One region of the Kitasatospora sp. NPDC048296 genome, then DNA from elsewhere that is predicted to be linked to it. Evidence: riboswitches for the same ligand, from Rfam matches in the RefSeq annotation. Region 1 holds a riboswitch; the other holds the start of a gene.

Evidence for each region. A riboswitch is a leader RNA that binds a small molecule or an ion and turns the genes downstream of it on or off. The one in region 1 is predicted to bind glycine.
Region 2: it holds a riboswitch for glycine, as region 1 does, so the genes downstream of both, gcvP (aminomethyl-transferring glycine dehydrogenase) here and gcvT (glycine cleavage system aminomethyltransferase GcvT) in region 1, are expected to answer to the same signal.

The regions. Positions count from the first base shown of each region.
Region 1 covers NZ_JBICZB010000023.1:56,436-65,525, reverse strand. Annotated here, with positions in the region: gene ACGF12_RS16265 (2-oxoacid:acceptor oxidoreductase subunit alpha) at 1-131, shown strand, start outside; gene ACGF12_RS16260 (2-oxoacid:ferredoxin oxidoreductase subunit beta) at 121-1,092, shown strand; gene ACGF12_RS16255 (thioesterase II family protein) at 1,089-1,880, shown strand; gene ACGF12_RS16250 (L-serine ammonia-lyase) at 1,939-3,306, opposite strand; gene glyA (serine hydroxymethyltransferase) at 3,484-4,764, opposite strand; gene gcvH (glycine cleavage system protein GcvH) at 4,901-5,281, opposite strand; gene gcvT (glycine cleavage system aminomethyltransferase GcvT) at 5,403-6,524, opposite strand; glycine riboswitch at 6,754-6,858, opposite strand; gene ACGF12_RS16230 (enhanced serine sensitivity protein SseB C-terminal domain-containing protein) at 7,054-7,845, shown strand; gene ACGF12_RS16225 (enhanced serine sensitivity protein SseB C-terminal domain-containing protein) at 8,049-8,915, shown strand.
Region 2 covers NZ_JBICZB010000026.1:12,711-21,800, reverse strand. Annotated here, with positions in the region: gene ACGF12_RS17620 (CPBP family intramembrane glutamic endopeptidase) at 1-5, opposite strand, end outside; gene ACGF12_RS17615 (glutamate--cysteine ligase) at 123-1,628, opposite strand; gene ACGF12_RS17610 (hypothetical protein) at 2,006-2,578, shown strand; gene ACGF12_RS17605 (DUF5999 family protein) at 2,994-3,185, shown strand; gene gcvP (aminomethyl-transferring glycine dehydrogenase) at 3,396-6,296, opposite strand; glycine riboswitch at 6,533-6,636, opposite strand; partial or broken gene ACGF12_RS17595 (PRC-barrel domain-containing protein) at 6,862-7,236, shown strand; gene ACGF12_RS17590 (YsnF/AvaK domain-containing protein) at 7,372-8,031, shown strand; gene ACGF12_RS17585 (MFS transporter) at 8,259-9,090, shown strand, end outside.

The DNA.
Region 1 (9,090 bases):
TCGTCGACGCCCGCCCGTTCACCCAGGTCTCCGGCATGCCCTTCAAGGCCGACCAACTGGCCGCCGTCATCGAGTCCGAGCTGTCCGAGCTGTCCGCGTTGTCCGAGATGGAGGCCACCGATGGCCACTGAGCTGAAGCTGATCGAGAAGAAGCCGACCGCCAAGGACTTCAAGTCCGACCAGGAGGTGCGCTGGTGCCCCGGCTGCGGGGACTACGCGATCCTCGCCGCGGTCCAGGGCTTCCTGCCGGAGCTCGGCATCAAGCGCGAGAACATCGTCTTCGTCTCCGGCATCGGCTGCTCCTCGCGCTTCCCGTACTACCTCAACACCTACGGGATGCACTCCATCCACGGCCGCGCCCCGGCGATCGCCACCGGGCTCGCCGCGGCCCGGCCCGACCTGTCGGTTTGGGTGATCACCGGTGACGGCGACGCGCTGTCGATCGGCGGCAACCACCTGATCCATGCCCTGCGCCGGAACGTCAACCTGAAGATCCTGCTCTTCAACAACCGGATCTACGGCCTCACCAAGGGCCAGTACTCGCCCACCAGCGAGGCCGGGAAGATCACCAAGTCCACCCCGATGGGCTCGCTGGACGAGCCGTTCCGCCCGCTCTCGCTCGCCCTGGGCGCGGAGGCGAGCTTCGTGGCCCGCACCATCGACTCGGACCGCCAGCACCTCCAGTCGGTCCTGGGCGCCGCGGCCCGGCACCAGGGCACCGCGCTGGTCGAGATCTACCAGAACTGCAACATCTTCAACGACGGCGCCTTCGACGTCCTCAAGGACCCGGCCACCCGCGACACCGCGCTGCTGCGGCTGGAACACGGCGAGCCGTACCGGCTCACCCCGGACGGCGAGGAGATCGTCCACGACGTCGCCGACCCGGACCCCACCCGGGCCTTCGCGCTCTCCCGGCTCTCCGAGCCCACCCCGATCGGCGTGCTGCGCGACGTCGAGCGGCCGGTCTACGACCGCCAGCTCAACGAGCAGCTGGACGAGGCCGTCCGGCGCCACGGCGAGGGCGACCTGACGGCCCTGCTCGGTGGCGAGGACTCCTGGACGGTGCCGCGGCCCGCCGGCGAGTCCGAGTGACCGCCGTAGGGGCCGTGGCCGGCGGCCGCTGGATCCGGAGCTCCGGTGCGGCGGGGGCCCGGGGCACCCGGCTGGTCGCCCTGCCGCACGCCGGGGGGTCGGCGTCGGCGTTCCGCTTCCTGTCGAACGCGCTCGCCCCGGAGTTCCCGGTGCTGGCGGTCCAGTACCCCGGCCGCCAGGACCGCTTCCACGAGCCGCTGGTCACCGATGTCCACGAGCTGGCCGACCACGTGGTGGAGGCCCTGGAGCCGTACCTGGAGGAGCCGCTCGCCCTGTTCGGCCACAGCATGGGCGCCAGCATCGCCTTCGAGACGGTCCGCCGCCTGGAGCGTCGGGGCGTCGGGCCGAGCGCGCTGATCGTCTCCAGCCGGACCGCCCCGGGTATCGGCCTGGGCCTGCCGCACACCGTGCACGAGCTCGGCGACGCCGAGCTGCTGGCGGAGCTGGCGGCGTTCGGCGCCGTCGACCCGAGGATCACGCAGGACGAGGAGCTGTTGCGGCACACCCTCGACGTGATCCGCGGCGACTACCGGGCCGTGGAGAGCTACCGGCCGGTGCCGGGCACCCGGGTCCACTGCCCGGTCAGCGTACTGGTGGGGGACCGGGACCCGCGGGTGTCCCCCGCGCAGGCCGCCGCGTGGCAGGACTGGTCCGCCCGGGGCGTCGACCTGCGGGTGTTCGAGGGCGGCCACTTCTTCCTGGAGGACCACGCGGACGCCGTCGCCGCGCTGGTCCGCACGGCGCTGGGGCGGGCACCCGGGCCGGTGCCGGTGGCGACGGCCGGCTGAACGCGAAGGCCCCCGGGCGGAGGGGAATCCGCCCGGGGGCCCGCTCGGACCGCCGTGATCAGCACTCGATGACGTTCACGGCGAGGCCGCCGCGCGAGGTCTCCTTGTACTTGATCTTCATGTCGGCGCCGGTCTCCTTCATCGTCTTGATCGCCTTGTCCAGCGAGACGTGGTGCCGCCCGTCGCCGCGCAGCGCCATCCGGGCCGCGGTGACGGCCTTGACCGAGGCCATGCCGTTGCGCTCGATGCAGGGGATCTGGACCAGGCCGCCGACCGGGTCGCAGGTGAGGCCGAGGTTGTGCTCGATGCCGATCTCGGCGGCGTTCTCGACCTGCTCGGGGGTGCCGCCGAGGACCTCGGCGAGGCCGCCCGCGGCCATCGAGCACGCGGAGCCGACCTCGCCCTGGCAGCCGACCTCGGCGCCGGAGATGGAGGCGTTCTCCTTGAAGAGCATGCCGATGGCGCCGGCCGCGAGCAGGAAGCGGACGATGCCGTCCTCGTCCGCGCCGGGGATGAAGTTCAGGTAGTAGTGCAGGACGGCCGGGATGATCCCCGCCGCGCCGTTGGTCGGCGCGGTGACGACCCGGCGCCCGGAGGCGTTCTCCTCGTTGACCGCCATCGCGTAGAGGGTCACCCACTCCATCGCGTTGGCCGGGCCGATCCCCTCGGCGCGCAGCGCCCGGGCCGCGGCGGCCGCCCGGCGGCGGACCTTCAGCCCGCCCGGCAGGATCCCCTCGCGGCTCATGCCGGCCCGCACGCACTCCTGCATCACGGACCAGATCTCCAGCAGCCCGGTGCGGATCTCCTCCTCGCTGCGCCAGGCCTTCTCGTTCTCCAGCATCAGGCCGGAGATCGACAGCCCGGTCTCCCGGGTGAGTCGCAGCAGCTCCTCGCCGGTGCGGAAGGGGTAGCGCAGCGCGGTGTCGTCGGGCTTGACCCGGTCCGCGCCGATCGCGTCCTCGTCGACGACGAAGCCGCCGCCGACCGAGTAGTAGGTCTTCTCCAGCAGCGTGGAGCCGTCCGCCGCGAACGCCCACAGGGTCATGCCGTTGGCGTGGTACGGCAGCGAGCGGCGCCGGTGCAGGATCAGCTGGCTGTCGGGGTCGAAGTCGATGGCGTGCTCGCCGAGCAGGTTGATCCGCTTCTCGGCGGTGATCCGCTCGACGTCCTTGTCGGCCTGGTCGACGTCGACGGTGCGGGGCGAGTTGTTCTCCAGGCCCAGCAGGACGGCCTTCGGGGTGCCGTGGCCGTGGCCGGTGGCGCCCAGCGAGCCGTACAGCTCGGCCCGGACGGACGTCACCTGGGTCAGCAGATCTTCGGACCGCAGGCGGCGGGCGAACATCCGGGCGGCGCGCATCGGGCCGACGGTGTGGGAGCTCGACGGGCCGATGCCGATGGAGAAGAGGTCGAAGACACTGATGGCCACGGGGACGTCCTTGTCTGGTCTCGTGGAAGGACTTGCGGTCGGGGTGGGCACGGAACGGGGCACCCCGCACACTGTCCAGTGTGCGGGGTGCCCCGGAGTCCCCGGTACGTTCCTGGGGTGAGGCCGATCACCCTACCGGCTGGTAACTTACCGGCGGGTCACCTACTCGCCGGTCACTTACTCCTGGTGGCCCAGGTTCGGGTAGAGCGGGTACTTCTCGGCCAGCGCGGTGACGCGGTCCTTGAGCGCGGCGGCGACGGTCTCGTCGAAGGCGGGCTTGAGCGCCTCGGCGATGATGTCGGCGACCTCGCGGAAGTCCTCGGCCTGGAAGCCGCGGGTGGCCAGGGCCGGGGTGCCGATGCGCAGGCCCGAGGTGACCATCGGCGGGCGCGGGTCGTTCGGGATGGCGTTGCGGTTGACCGTGATGCCGACCTCGTGCAGCCGGTCCTCGGCCTGCTGGCCGTCGAGCTGGCTGTTGCGCAGGTCGACCAGGACCAGGTGGACGTCGGTGCCGCCGGACAGCACGCTGGCGCCGGCCTCGGCGACGTCGTCCTGCAGCAGGCGCTCGGCGAGGATGCGGGCGCCCTCCAGGGTGCGCTGCTGGCGCTCCTTGAACTCCTCCGAGGCGGCGACCTTGAAGGCGACGGCCTTGCCCGCGATCACGTGCTCCAGTGGACCGCCCTGCTGGCCGGGGAAGACCGCGGAGTTGATCTTCTTGGCGAACTCGGCCTTGGACAGGATGACGCCGCCGCGCGGGCCGCCCAGGGTCTTGTGGGTGGTGGTGGTGACCACGTCCGCGTAGGGCACCGGGTTCGGGTGCAGCCCGGCGGCCACCAGGCCGGCGAAGTGCGCCATGTCCACCATGAGCAGGGCGCCGACCTCGTCGGCGACCCGGCGGAACGCGGCGAAGTCCAGCTGGCGCGGGTAGGCGGACCAGCCGGCGATGATCAGCTTCGGCTGGTGCTCCTTGGCCAGGCGCTCGACCTCGGCCATGTCGACCTGGCCGGTCTTCTCGTCCACGTGGTACGCGACCACGTTGTAGAGCTTCCCGGAGAAGTTGATCTTCATGCCGTGGGTCAGGTGACCGCCGTGGGCCAGGTTCAGGCCCAGGATGGTGTCGCCCGGCTGGATCAGCGCGAACATCGCGGCGGCGTTGGCCTGCGCGCCGGAGTGCGGCTGGACGTTGGCGTGCTCGGCGCCGAACAGCGCCTTGATGCGGTCGATCGCGATCTGCTCGACCACGTCGACGTGCTCGCAGCCGCCGTAGTAGCGGCGGCCGGGGTAGCCCTCGGCGTACTTGTTGGTGAGCACCGAGCCCTGGGCCTCCATGACCGCCACCGGGGCGAAGTTCTCGGAGGCGATCATCTCCAGGGTGGTCTGCTGGCGGTGCAGCTCGGCGTCGACCGCGGCGGCGATCTCCGGGTCGAGGGCGTGCAGGGACTGGTTGAGAACCGTCATGGTGTGGTCTTCCCGGGAGGAGGATCAGGGGTGCCGTGCGAAGCGCGCCCCTGGCGGTGGTGGCGGGCGACGGGTGGGCGGAGGGACGGTGGTGGCGGGACGGACCGCCGTGCTGCGGCCCGTCCCGGCGGGTGGCTCAGCCCTGGGGGTTGGTGAGCGCGTCGTACTCGTCGGCGCTGAGCAGCTCGTCGGTGGACTCCACCTTGACCTTGAACAGCCAGCCGCCCTCGAAGGGGGCGCTGTTGACCAGGGCGTTGTCGTCCAGGACGTCCTGGTTGACCTCGACGACCTCGCCGGTCACCGGGGAGTACAGGTCGCTGACCGACTTGGTGGACTCCAGCTCGCCGCAGGTCTCACCGGCGGTCACCTCGTCGCCGACCTCGGGCAGCTGCACGTAGACGATGTCACCGAGCGCGTCCGCGGCGTGCTTGGTGATGCCGACCGTGGAGACACCGTCCTCGGCGGCCGTCAGCCACTCGTGCTCCTTGGTGTACTTCAGGTGCTGGGGGTTGCTCATGGCGTCATTCTCCAGGATGGGAAGCGGGTACGACGAAGCGGGCCGCCGCGCGGACGGCTTCGACGTGCGGGTATGGGAAGAACGGGGGCCGGCCGGGCCCACGGGGCCCGGCCGGACCGCCTCAGCGGGCGCGCTTGTAGAACGGCAGCGCCACGACCTGGACCGGCTCGTGCTTGCCGCGCACGTCCACCGCGACGGTGCCGCCGGGGGCGGCGTGGGCCGCGTCGACGTAGGCCATCGCGATCGGCTTGCCCAGGGTCGGGGACGGCGCGCCGGAGGTGATCCGGCCGATCGGGGCGCCCTCGGTGGAGACCACGGTGTACTCGGCGCGCGGCACCCGCTTGCCCTCGGAGACCAGGCCGACCAGCACCTTCGGGGGGTTGGTCTCGGCCGCGGCGGCGGCCTGCTCCAGGGCCTTGCGGCCGATGAAGGCGCCCTCGTTGGTGGTCTTGTCGAAGCGGACGACCCGGCCCAGGCCCGCGTCGAACGGGGTGAGGTCGGTGGACAGCTCGTGCCCGTACAGCGGCATGCCCGCCTCCAGGCGCAGGGTGTCGCGGCAGGACAGGCCGCACGGGACCAGGTCGTGGCCCTCGCCGGCGGCGGTCAGCGCCTGCCAGATCTGCTCGGCGTCGCCCGGGTGGCAGAAGATCTCGAAGCCGTCCTCGCCGGTGTAGCCGGTGCGGGCCAGCAGCACGTTGCGGTCGGCCACCTGGGCCGGGAGGATCGCGTAGTACTTCAGGCCGGGCAGGTCGGCCTCGGTGGTCTCGGCCAGGATCGCGGTGGACTCCGGGCCCTGGACGGCGATCAGCGCGTAGGTGTCGCGGTCGTCGGTGACGACGGCGTCGAAGCCCTTGGCGCGGGCGATCAGCTCGTCCAGGACCAGCTGGGCGTTGGAGGCGTTGGCGACCACCAGGAAGGCGTCCTCGCGCAGGCGGTAGACGATCAGGTCGTCCAGGATGCCGCCGTCCTCGGCGCAGATCATGGTGTAGCGGGCGCGCAGCACGCCGAGCGCGGAGACGAAGCCGACCAGCGCGTGGTCCAGCATCTCGCCGGCCTGCGGGCCGGTGACGGTGATCTCGCCCATGTGCGAGAGGTCGAACAGGCCGGCCTTGGTGCGGACGGCGAGGTGCTCCTCGCGCTCGCTGCCGTAGCGCAGCGGCATTTCCCAGCCGGCGAAGTCGGTCATGGTCGCGCCGAGGGCGCGGTGCAGCGCGTCGAGCGCGGTCAGGCGGAGGGACGACATGGCCAGGAACTCCTCGGTCGGGGCACTCAGGGGTGCACGCGCCGGAACCGGACCCGCTCGGGGGCCGACCCTGCGCGCGGGCATGCGGCGGCGTGGGTCTCCCCATCTGTCGTCGGACCTGAGAGCTTCACCGCGGCCGTCCGCAGCTGTTTCCAGCATCCAGGACAGCATGGCGGCTTGCACCGTGGGTGGGCGCGCGACAGGGCCGTGCGCCGCTTTCCAGATGTGCCTAACCCGTGCGGTAGGGGGGCCTGAGAGATTCCGGGGAGGACTTGCTCCTTCGGCGCCGGCTGTACCGCCTGAGCGGCACTCCGGGCTCTCCCGCGCGGGTTCGAGCGGCCGGTGTGGAGTTGTAGGGGCCCGCGGCGCATGCCGTCGGACGCGCACATCATGGCACGTCCACGCGGACGAGGGGAGGGGGGACCCGGTCACACGGCCCGAGACCGAACCCGCGTCCTGGTCGACCTCTAGAATCTGCGCGTCGGCACAGCAGTGGGCGGCCGACCGGCAGAGGGCGGTTCAGGCGCGCATGGGGTACCCGGTGGAGCAGCAGGGGTGGGACGGTCCGCAGGCGGCGCCGCCCGGCGGTGCGTGGCCGGCCAACGAGCTGGAGCAGGTGCTGACCGCCGCGCTCGGCGACCCGGGCGCGACGCCGCGGGTGATCGAGGTGCTGGCCCGCAGTCAGGTGTGGATCCCGCTGCCGGCCGGGGGCGACCCGGGCGGGCAGTCGCTGGACCTGCCGACCATCGAGCTGGCCGGCGCCCCGTACGTGCCGGTGTTCTCCTCGCAGGAGGTGTTCCTGCAGCAGGCGCCGGGGATGGCCTTCGCGGTCGCGCCGGCCTGGGAGTTCGCCCGCGGACTGCCGCTGGGCGTGGGCATCGCGGTCAACCCCGAGGCCGCGGTGGGCATCCCGGTGCCGCCGCAGGGCGTGGCGGAGCTGCGCCGCGGGCCGCGCGAGGACCGCTGGGAGCAGCCGGAGGCGCCGACCGGCGGCCGGGTGGCGCTGCGCGAGCCGGTGCCGGGCGAGGACCCGGAGTACTTCCTGGCCGCCTGCCGGACCGAACTGTCGGCCCTGCCCGGGGTGTTGACCGCGCGCCGGGCGCTGGCCAGCGTCGAGGGCGAACCGACCGTGATGTTCGTGGGCGTCCAGTTGGATCCGGCCGCCCCGGCCGACCCGGGCGCGGTGAACGAGGCGCTCGGCCGGGCGCTGGGAACCGCGCCGCTGCCAGGTGGCGTCCACCTCGTACTGCTCGACCTCGCCGAGGACCCGGTGGTCGAGTGGCTGCTCACCCGGGTACTGCCTTTCTACGCGCGGGTGTGAGCGGGGGTTCGGATCAAGGGCACGTCGCCGATGGCGGTGGCCGGTGCCGCGCCATAGGGTGCGTGCAGACGGCCGACGGGCCGGCTGGGTTGAGGAAAGAGGCGCGGCGAGGTGGGCGCATGAGTGCGGGAGCGGGAACGGGCGGTGTGCCGGGGCCCTGGGGCCAGGCTCCGGCCGGGCGCCCGGCGGCGGATCCGGGCGCGATGGAGCACGCCCTGCGCGAGGTCGCGCCGGAGCGCTACGACGCGTACGAGCGGCTGCTGCACGCGCTGGCCGACGGCCAGGTCTGGATGCTGCTCTGGCACGGTACGCCGGGCAGTCCTGACGCGCAGTACGGGAACATGGAGATCAGCGGCCACGGCTACGCGCCGGCCGTGACCTCGCCCGAGCAGCTGACGGCCTCCGGCTGGGCCCGGGCCCACGAGGTCATCTCCGGGCGGGAGATCGCCGCCTCGCTGTACCGCACCCGCTGGGGCCTGTGGCTCAACCCGCACGCCCCCGGCGGCGGGGTCGGCGTGCCCTGGGCGGACCTGCGGCGGATCGCCGCGGGTCTGGACCGGCTGCCGGCCGGTCCGTTGAAGCTGAGCGAGCCGCAGGTGAACGCCCAGCAGTTCTTCGCGCTGCTGGAGCGGCAGGCCGGTGAGGTGCGCGCGGTCCGGGCGCTGCGCCGGGCCTGGGTGCAGCCGGCGGTGGGGGAGCCGTACCTGGCGATCGGCCTGGACCTGTACGAGAGTTCGCCGCCGGCCGTGGAGGCGGTGCGGGCGCTGATGCAGCGGGCGATCGCGGTGGCCCCGGAGGGGCTCGCGGTGTCCACGGTGGCGATGACGGACGAGTACGACCCGGTGGCCCTGTGGATGCGCGCCAACGCGCGGCCGTTCTTCGACCGGGAGGCGGGTCGCCCGCCGGTCGGCCCGTACCCGACGGCGGCGCCGCCGTACCCGGGGCAGTCGATGCCGGGCCAGCCGATGCCGGGGCGGCCGACACCGGGATGGGCCTACGGCACCCAGCCGCCCGCGCCGGGCTGGGGGCAGCAGCCCCCGCAGTCGTGGCCCGGATACCCCGGCCGCTGATTGCCGAAACCCGTTTCCAGCTAAAACCTTTACTGCGAAGCCGACTTGATTCTCCATCAGGTCGGCTTCGGTGCTTTCCGGACGAATTACCCCTCCGCCGGAGTCCGCACATCTTGGCATGGCTGTTGCAGCCGTGTGAAGAGGGATATGCCGATGACCTGGGAGGTGCATGCGC
Region 2 (9,090 bases), on a different contig from region 1:
GTCACGGGCGCTCCAGCGGACGGGCGGTCGCTCCGGCCGTCGGCCGACACCGGAGCGATCATCCTGACACAGCGGTGGCGGGGCCTGTCCGGCGGATGTGCGCCGGCGGGATCCGCCGGCCCCTACCCCACCGGCCAGGTGTGCACCGGCTCTCCGCCGCGCATGTGCTCGGCGTAGCGCCTGGTCATCGCGGCGAGCGCGGCCGGCCGGTCCATCCCGTACTGCTCGCGCAGCCGGTGGAAGGTCGCGCTCTGCCAGGCCGCGCCGTTGGTGCGGCGCAGACAGCGCTGCTCGATGATCCCCAGGTAGCGGTCCCGGTCGGCCGGCTCCACGCCCCACTCGTCCAGCCCCTGGTAGGCCATCGGCAGCAGCTCGCCCAACACCAGGTCGACGGCGGAGACCGTCTGCAGCCCGCCGCCGCGGCCCGCCCGACCGGGCCGCGGCCACTGGAACACCGCGTCGATGCCGTACCGGGCGCCCTGGCGGAAGTTCTCTTCCGCCCGCTCGAACGGCAGCCGGCTCCAGACCGGCCGGGGCTGCTCGGCGAGCACCCGCACCAGCCCGTAGTAGAAGGCGGCGTTGGCCAGCGTGTCGGCCACCGTCGGCCCCGCCGGCAGCGCCCGGTTCTCCACCCGCAGGTGCGCCACCCCGCCCGAGACGTCGTAGATCGGCCGGTTCCAGCGGTAGATGGTGCCGTTGTGCAACCGCATCTCGGCGAGCTTGGGCGCGGTGCCGGAGGCCAGCACCTTGAGCGGGTCCTCGTCGTCGCAGATCGGCAGCAGCGCCGGGAAGTAGCGCAGGTTCTCCTCGAACAGGTCGTACGCCGAGTCCACCCAGCGCTCGCCGAACCAGGTGATCGGGCGCACGCCCTGGGCCTTGAGCTCCGCCGAACGGGTGTCACAGGCCTGCTGGAAGAGCACCGGACGGGTCTCGCGCCACAGCTCCCGTCCGAACAGGAACGGGGAGTTGGCGCCGAGCGCGAGCTGTGGCCCGCAGATCGCCTGGGCGGCGTTCCACACCGAGGAGAACCGCTCCGGGGTCACCTGCAGGTGCAGCTGCAGCGAGGTCGCGGCGGCCTCGGCCACCATGGTGACCGATTCCAGTTGGAGGTGCTCGACGCCCTCGATGTCCAGCGCGATGTCCTCGCCCCGGGCGGCCAGGATCTGGTCGCTGAGCAGGCTGTACCGTTGGTTGTGGCTCATCGCGTCCAGCCCGGTGTGGTCGTGCTCCAGGGTCGGCAGGATGCCCACCATGACGATCCGGGCACCGGCCTCGGCCGCCCGCCGGTCGGCGTAGCGAAGCCCGGTGTCGATCTCCTCGCGCAGTTCCTCGAAGACGTGCCCGCAGAGCCGGTGCGGCACGATGTTGACCTCGATGTTGAACTGACCCAGTTCGGTCTGGAAGTCGCTGGAGCCGATCGCGCTCAGCACCTGGGCGTTGCGCATCACCGGCAGGCCCTGCTCGTCGGCCAGGTTGAGCTCGATCTCCAGCCCCACCACCGCCCGCGGCCGGTCGAAGCGGTCCTCGCGCAGCATCCGCCCGAGCGCGTCGAGGCAGGCCTGGAGCTTGAGCCGGTACTGCTGCCGATCCGCCAGATCCGCCCGAGTCGCCACGACCTTCTCGCCCACGGTCCCCTCCTCCTGAGACACCCGGCCGTCCGACCGTGCAAGCATCATGCCCACCTCGAAGATCGATACCCGAATGCTTGTACTGGCTTGCAATGCAAGGCAACTGACGGAAATTCAGGCCATCTGTAGACTTGCCCGCCACCACGGCCTGTGATAAACAGATCACCCTGCGCATTTGTTCGATGAATTCGAGGAATTCGCTCTGCGCTCCGGCCGGTCTTCTCCCGCCCCGAGTCCCTCGTCGACGGCGGCGACCGCGCCGGCTCCGCGATCCTGCACAACCGGACACGGCCAGGCCCCCGTCACCGAAGACGCGCCGTGCCACGCCGGTATGCCGCACTCGCACGCCGATCTCGCTTGGAGAGGCGGACCCCGCCATGACCCTGCAGACCCCCCAGCCCCCGCCGAGCGCCCTGCGCGCGGTCCTGGGCGCGCTCGACTCGGACACCGCGCTGCGCCAGCCCGCCGCCGCAGCACTGCGTCACCCGACCGGACCACTGCTCCCCGCGCATCCGCTCGCGGTGCACGTCCTGGACGGCCCGCACCCCGAGCTCCCCGCCGCCCGCCGGACCGGCTGGCGCTTCCTGATCAAGGACGGCGCCGACGTGGCCGCCGCCGCCGAGGTGGTCCAGAGCGCGGAGGGCCACACCTTCTCCCACTTCACCGCCGGCCCCTACCTCTCCTCCACCGTCCGGGCGCTGCGCGAGGCCTGGCAGCTCGCCCAGAACGCCCGCTCCCGCTGCCAGCCCAGGCTGCTCACCTTCCCCGGCCAGTACGCGACGGCGCTGTGGCTGCACAGTCCCGACACCGGCCCGGCCGCCGACCTGCTGATCCCGCTCGCCCCCGCCCCGCTCGGCGTCACCGCGCACCGCGCCTACCCGGCCGCCGAGTTGCTGCCGCTGCTCGCCCGTGCTCCGCTCGCCCGACCGCTGCTGCTCGGCTCCTCCTGAGCCCGCGCCGCCCCGTCCGCACCCTGCCGCCGGGCCACCGCCCGGCGGCCCTTCGCCGCGCCCTCCCCGCTCCGTGGCCTCACCCGAACGGCCACCACCTGGCCGGGCCATCCGCAATGGCCCCACCGGGCTATCCCTCGGCTGGCCCATCGGTGCAGGATTTCTCTCCGGCCCCACCTGAACGGGTGATCTCTGCCCGGGAGTTGTGGCGCATGTCACGAAATCCCTGCGCGCGCGCCCACAGATGCCGACACTGGGAACCAGCGTGGAAGGACCACCTGTCCTACCCACTTGAGCGCCGGTCCACACCTGGTCGGCGTTGCGGACAGGATCCGACTACCGCGGCGGCTCCGGACGGCACCACCTCCGGGACCGCACCACGGGGAGGATCGCAGAGCGAAGCGAGGGTACGCGTATGTGCCAGCACCGTCCTGAGTGCCCGTCGGCCGAGTCCGAGGACCGTGAGGCGGCCGTGCCGGTGGCCTGCCACCCGGAGCAGGGTTGGAGCCTGCTCTGCAACGGCGTCGTGTTGTTCGAGGACACCGGAGAGCTGCTGCCCGACGGCCGGGTGATCGCCCCGCGCCGCCCCGTCGCCCACGCGGCCTGAGACACCACCGGCTGAGACAGCACGGGCCGAGAGCGGACGACCCGCCCCGTACGGCCGGGACCGTACGGCCCGGGGCCACCCGGCGGGGGCAGCCGCCGACCCGACCGTAGAAGACGAACCGTAAGAGACGACCCGACTGGGAACGACAAAGGGCAGGGCCCCGGCAGAAACGTTCTGCCAGGGCCCTGCCCCATGTCCGTCCGCTGCGGATCAGACGCCGTACTCGTCCAGCGGCGGGCAGGAGCAGACCAGGTTGCGGTCGCCGTACGCGCCGTCGATCCGGCTCACCGGCGGCCAGTACTTGTCCGCCGGGTTCACGCCCGCCGGGAAGACCGCCTCCTGCCGCGAGTAGCCGTGCGCCCAGTCGCCGGCCAGGGTGGCGGCGGTGTGCGGGGCGTTGCGCAGCGGGTTGTCCTCGGCCGCCCACTCGCCCGAGCCGACCTTGTCAATCTCGGCCCGGATCTCGATCATCGCGTCGCAGAACCGGTCGATCTCGTGCAGATCCTCAGACTCGGTCGGCTCGATCATCAGCGTGCCGGCCACCGGGAAGGACATCGTCGGCGCGTGGAAGCCGTAGTCGATCAGGCGCTTGGCGATGTCGTCCACCGTCACGCCCGTCTCCTTGGTCAGCGGGCGCAGGTCGATGATGCACTCGTGCGCGACCAGCCCGCCCGGGCCGGTGTAGAGCACCGGGAAGTGCGGCGCCAGCCGCTTGGCGATGTAGTTGGCGTTCAGCACCGCGACCTGGGTCGCGTGCTTCAGGCCCTCGCCGCCCATCAGCCGGACGTACGCCCAGGAGATCGGCAGGATCGCCGCCGAACCCCACGGCGCGGCCGAGATCGGGCCGACACCGGTGGCCGGGCCGGCCTCCTCCTGCAGCGGGTGGTTGGGCAGGTACGGCGCCAGGTGGGCGCGCACCGCGACCGGGCCGACGCCGGGGCCGCCGCCGCCGTGCGGGATGCAGAAGGTCTTGTGCAGGTTCAGGTGCGAGACGTCCGCGCCGAACTTGCCCGGCTTGGCCAGGCCGACCAGGGCGTTCAGGTTGGCGCCGTCCACGTACACCTGGCCGCCGGCCTCGTGCACCAGGGCGCAGATGTCGGTGATCTGGGTCTCGTACACGCCGTGGGTCGACGGGTAGGTGACCATCAGCACGGAGAGGTTGTCGCGGTGCTGCTCGATCTTGGCCTTCAGGTCCTCGACGTCCACGTCGCCGTCGACCAGGGTCTTCACCACGACCACGCGCATGCCGGCCATCACCGCGGAGGCGGCGTTGGTGCCGTGCGCCGAGGACGGGATCAGGCAGACGTCGCGCTGGGTGTCACCGTTGGCGTGGTGGTAGGCGCGGACGGCCAGCAGGCCGGCCAGCTCGCCCTGGGAGCCGGCGTTCGGCTGGATCGACACGGCGTCGTAGCCGGTGACCTCGACCAGCTGCTGCTCCAGCTGGCGGATCAGGGTCAGGAAGCCCTCGGCCTGGTCGATCGGCGCGAAGGGGTGCAGCTGGCCGAACTCCGGCCAGGTCACCGCCTCCATCTCGGTGGTCGCGTTGAGCTTCATGGTGCAGGAGCCCAGCGGGATCATGCCGCGGTCCAGCGCGTAGTCCCGGTCCGACAGGCGGCGCAGGTAGCGCAGCATGGCGGTCTCCGAGCGGTGGCTGTGGAAGACCGGGTGGGTCAGGTACTCGTCCTCGCGCAGCAGCGCGGCGGGCAGCGTCTCGGCGGCCTCGGCCACCTCGACGGCGGGGACGCCGAACGCGGCCCAGACGCCGGCCAGGTGCTCGCGGGTGGTGGTCTCGTCGGTGGAGATCGAGATCCGGTCCGCGCCGTCCTGGTGGACGTTGATGCCGTGGGTGCGGGCGGCGGCGGCGATCTCGGCGGCACGACCCGGGACGACGGCGGTGACGGTGTCGAAGAACTCGCCGTGCAGCAGCTCCACGCCGCCGGCCCGCAGGCCCTCGGCGAGGGCGGCGGCGTAGCGGTGGGTGCGGCGGGCGATGTCGGCCAGGCCGTCCGGACCGTGGTAGACCGCGTACATCGAGGCCATCACGGCGAGCAGCACCTGCGCGGTGCAGATGTTGCTGGTGGCCTTCTCGCGGCGGATGTGCTGCTCGCGGGTCTGCAGCGCCAGGCGGTAGGCGCGGTTGCCGTCGGAGTCGACGGACACGCCGACCAGGCGGCCGGGCAGCGAACGGGCGTACTCGGCGCGCACCGACAGGTAGCCGGCATGCGGACCGCCGAAGCCCATCGGCACGCCGAAGCGCTGCGAGGTGCCGCAGGCGATGTCGGCGCCCAGCGAGCCCGGGGACTTCAGCAGGGTCAGCGCCAGCAGGTCGGCGGCCACGGCGACGATCGCGCCCAGCCCGTGCGCCTGCTCGATCACCGGGGCGAGGTCGCGGACCACGCCGGTGGCGCCCGGGTACTGCAGCAGCACGCCGAAGACGCCGCGCTCGACGATCTCGGCCGGGATGCCCTCGGACAGGTCGGCGACGACGACCTCGACACCGGTCGGCACGGCACGGGTGTTGATCACCGCGATGGTCTGCGGCAGGGTCTCGGCGTCGACCAGGAAGACACCGCCCTTGACCTTGGTGACGCGGCGGGCCAGCGCCATCGCCTCGGCGGCTGCGGTGCCCTCGTCCAGCAGCGAGGAGCCGGAGGTGGGCAGACCGGTCAGGTCGGAGACCAGGGTCTGGAAGTTGAGCAGCGCCTCCAGGCGGCCCTGCGAGATCTCCGGCTGGTACGGGGTGTACGCGGTGTACCAGGCCGGGTTCTCCATGACGTTGCGCAGGATCACCGGCGGGGTGAAGGTGCCGTAGTAGCCCAGGCCGATCATCGGCTGGAGCACCTTGTTGCGGTTCGCCAGCTCGCGCAGCTCGCCGAGGACCTGCGCCTCGCTGCGGCCGGCGGGCAGGTCCAGGGCGGCGATGGAGCGGATCGCCTCGGGAACGGCGGTGTCGGCGAGCTCGTCCAGCGAGCCGTAGCCGACGGACGCCAGCATCTTCTCCTGGGCGGCGGCGTCGGGGCCGATGTGGCGGTTCTCGAAGGGGCTGGCCAGCTCAAGCTCGGTGAGGGTCGAGGCGCCGGTGGGGCGTCCCGCGTTCGGCTGGGCGTTCATGGTGGTCGAGGCCTCCTGGTCACGGACCGGCGGGGGCACGCACGCCGACCGGTCGTTCCGCTGCGGACAGCGGATCGCCTGGGCGGACGAACCCGGAAGGCCTCCCCCTCTGTCATCGGGACCTGAGAGCTTCGCCCGCACGTCGCGCTGTCGGCGCTCCGTCGGCTTGCACCGTCGGTGAGGGTGGTGATCGCCGGCTCCCGCGCCGACGCTCCTGCCCTGCTTTCCAGAGTGACCTATCCCGCACGGTACGGATGCCTGAGAGATTCCGGGGAGGAGTTGCTCCTTCGGCGCCCCGACCAGCGGTTTTCGCCGTCGGAGACTCTCCCGAGCGGGCTCGGCAGTCGCCGCCCAGGGTACCAGCGGGAGGCCTTCCGATCACGGGTGTGTCAGGTCACTCCGGGTCTACGCGCGTCCCCCGGATGGCCCAGCGCCGAGCCCGTCCGGCGCACCCCGGTCGCGTCGGTCCGATTCATGCCTTTTGGTGTGAAGTGGCGGCCGGGACGGGTGCTCCGACGGCCGTACCTGCGGGAGTTCCGCAGCCGCAGCGCAGCTGGAGGAAAGAGTGCAGACCGACTTCGACCCCAGAGACCTCATCGGCCACAAGGCCGTCGACCGCAACGGCGACAAGATCGGCACGGTCGACGAGGTGTACCTGGACGACGCCACCGGCCAGCCCGAGTGGGCCGCCGTCCGGACCGGCATCTTCGGCCGGGACGCCTTCGTCCCGCTCACCACGAGCGAGTTCTCCGGCGAGGAGCTCCGGGTCCCCTACGACAAGTCGCTGGTCAAGGAGTCCCCGGACTTCGGCGTGGGGCAGCACCTGTCGCCGGCCCAGGAACTCCAGCTCTACCGCTACTACGGCCTCGACACCGCGGCGGCCGGCCAGACCGCCACCGAGGAGCCCGGTCGGCCCGTCCAGCCCGACCTCGACTTCGGCACCACTCCGGCCGCCGCGGCCACCACGACCGCCAAGCCACTCGACTTCCACTCCGCCGAGCCCGGCCCGACCAACCCCGTCAGTACCGTCACCGTCCCCAGTGCCGCCGGCACCGACACCGCCGCGGAGGCCACCGTGCGGACCCTCACCACCCCCGCACCCGCCGCCACCACAGCGACCACCCCCACCGTCGAGCCCAAGCCGAAACCGCAACCCGCCCCAGCCGCGACCACCCCGGCACCCACCACCAGCGCCGCCACCACAGCGACCACCCCCACCGTCGAGCCCAAGCCGAAACCGCAACCCGCCCCAGCCGCGACCACCCCGGCACCCACCGGCAGCGCTGCCACCTCGGCCCCGAGCGCCCCGGTCGAGGTCACCTGCCGCGAGGAGCGGCTGGACATCACCACCGAGTGGCACGCCCTGGGCACCGCGAAGCTGCGCAAGTACGTGACCAGCGAGCAGGTCGAGCGCCGCATCCCGCTGGTCCGCGAGCGGGTCCGGGTGGAGCGCATCCCGGTCAGCGACGCCGAGCGCGCCACCCTCACCGACAAGGAGATCGCCGAGGCGGTCGAGGAGGTCACCCTCCGCGAGGAACACCCCATCATCCGCAAGTACGTCGCCCCGGTCGAGCGGGTCCGCCTGATCGTCGAGCGCTACACGACGGAGGAGGTGGTCCGCGACGAACTCCGCCGCGAGCGCGTCGAATTCCACGACAGCACCACCGCCGACCCCGACCCGACCACCCCCGCGACCAACGGCGTCCGCCCCGACTCCCTGCGCCCCTTCTCCTGATCCGACCCACCCCCCAGGGCCCCGGACCCCCGTCCGGGGCCCTCGCCATGCCCCCACCCCGGCCCCAACTCCCCGCGAACGCCGCCCTCCTGCTCTCAACCCCCGGCCCCGCCGCAGGCGACATCCCGCCGCCTTTGCCAAAGCTTAACCGCTCGATATTTGACACTCTGAAGTATCTCCCTGCATGGTTACTTCAGTTCATTCACTATGTACGGGAGGAAGCAACCGTGAGTGAGGCACCCCAGCCCACCACCGCGGCCGAGAAGCAGAGCAACGCCCGGGTCCTGCCGGCCCTCATCCTGGCGATGCTATCGTTCAGCGTGGTGCAGACCGCGGTCGTCCCGATCCTGCCGTCGCTGGCCAAGGAACTGGACGTCTCCGGGTCCAACATCACCTGGCTGATGACCGCCAACCTGCTCTCCGCAGCCGTGCTGACTCCCCTGCTGGGCCGCTTCGGCGACCTCCGGGGCCGTAAGCCCATGCTGCTGATCTCGCTGGCCGGCCTGGTCGCCGGGTCGGCGCTGGCGGTCAGCACCCACTCCTTCAGCTGGCTGATCGTCGCCCGCGTCCTGCAGGGCGCCGGCGGTGGCGTGATGCCGCTGGCGATCAGCATCGTCCGCGACGAGCTGCCCAAGCAGAAGGTGACCGGCGGCGTCGCCGCCATCAGCGCCTCGATGGGCGTCGGCTCCGGCCTCGGCCTGGTGGCGACCGGCCTCCTGCTGGAGCACTGGAACTACAAGTCGATCTTCTGGATGGGCCTGGCCTTCGGCCTGCTCGCGGTGGCCCTGGTCGCCTTCCGCGTCCCGTCCGACCCGGTGACCGACAAGGACGGCGGCGCCGACCCGCTCGGCGCCCTCACCCTGGCCGGCTGGCTCTCCGCCCTGCTGGTCGCGGTCAGCCAGGGCAACCACTGGGGCTGGACCTCCACCAAGACCCTCGGCCTGTTCGCCGTCGCCGCCGTGGTCGCCCTGATCTGGGGGATCATCGAGACCAAGGTCTCGCACCCGCTGGTGGACCTGAAGATGATGTCCCGCCCGGCCGTGGCCTTCACCAACCTGG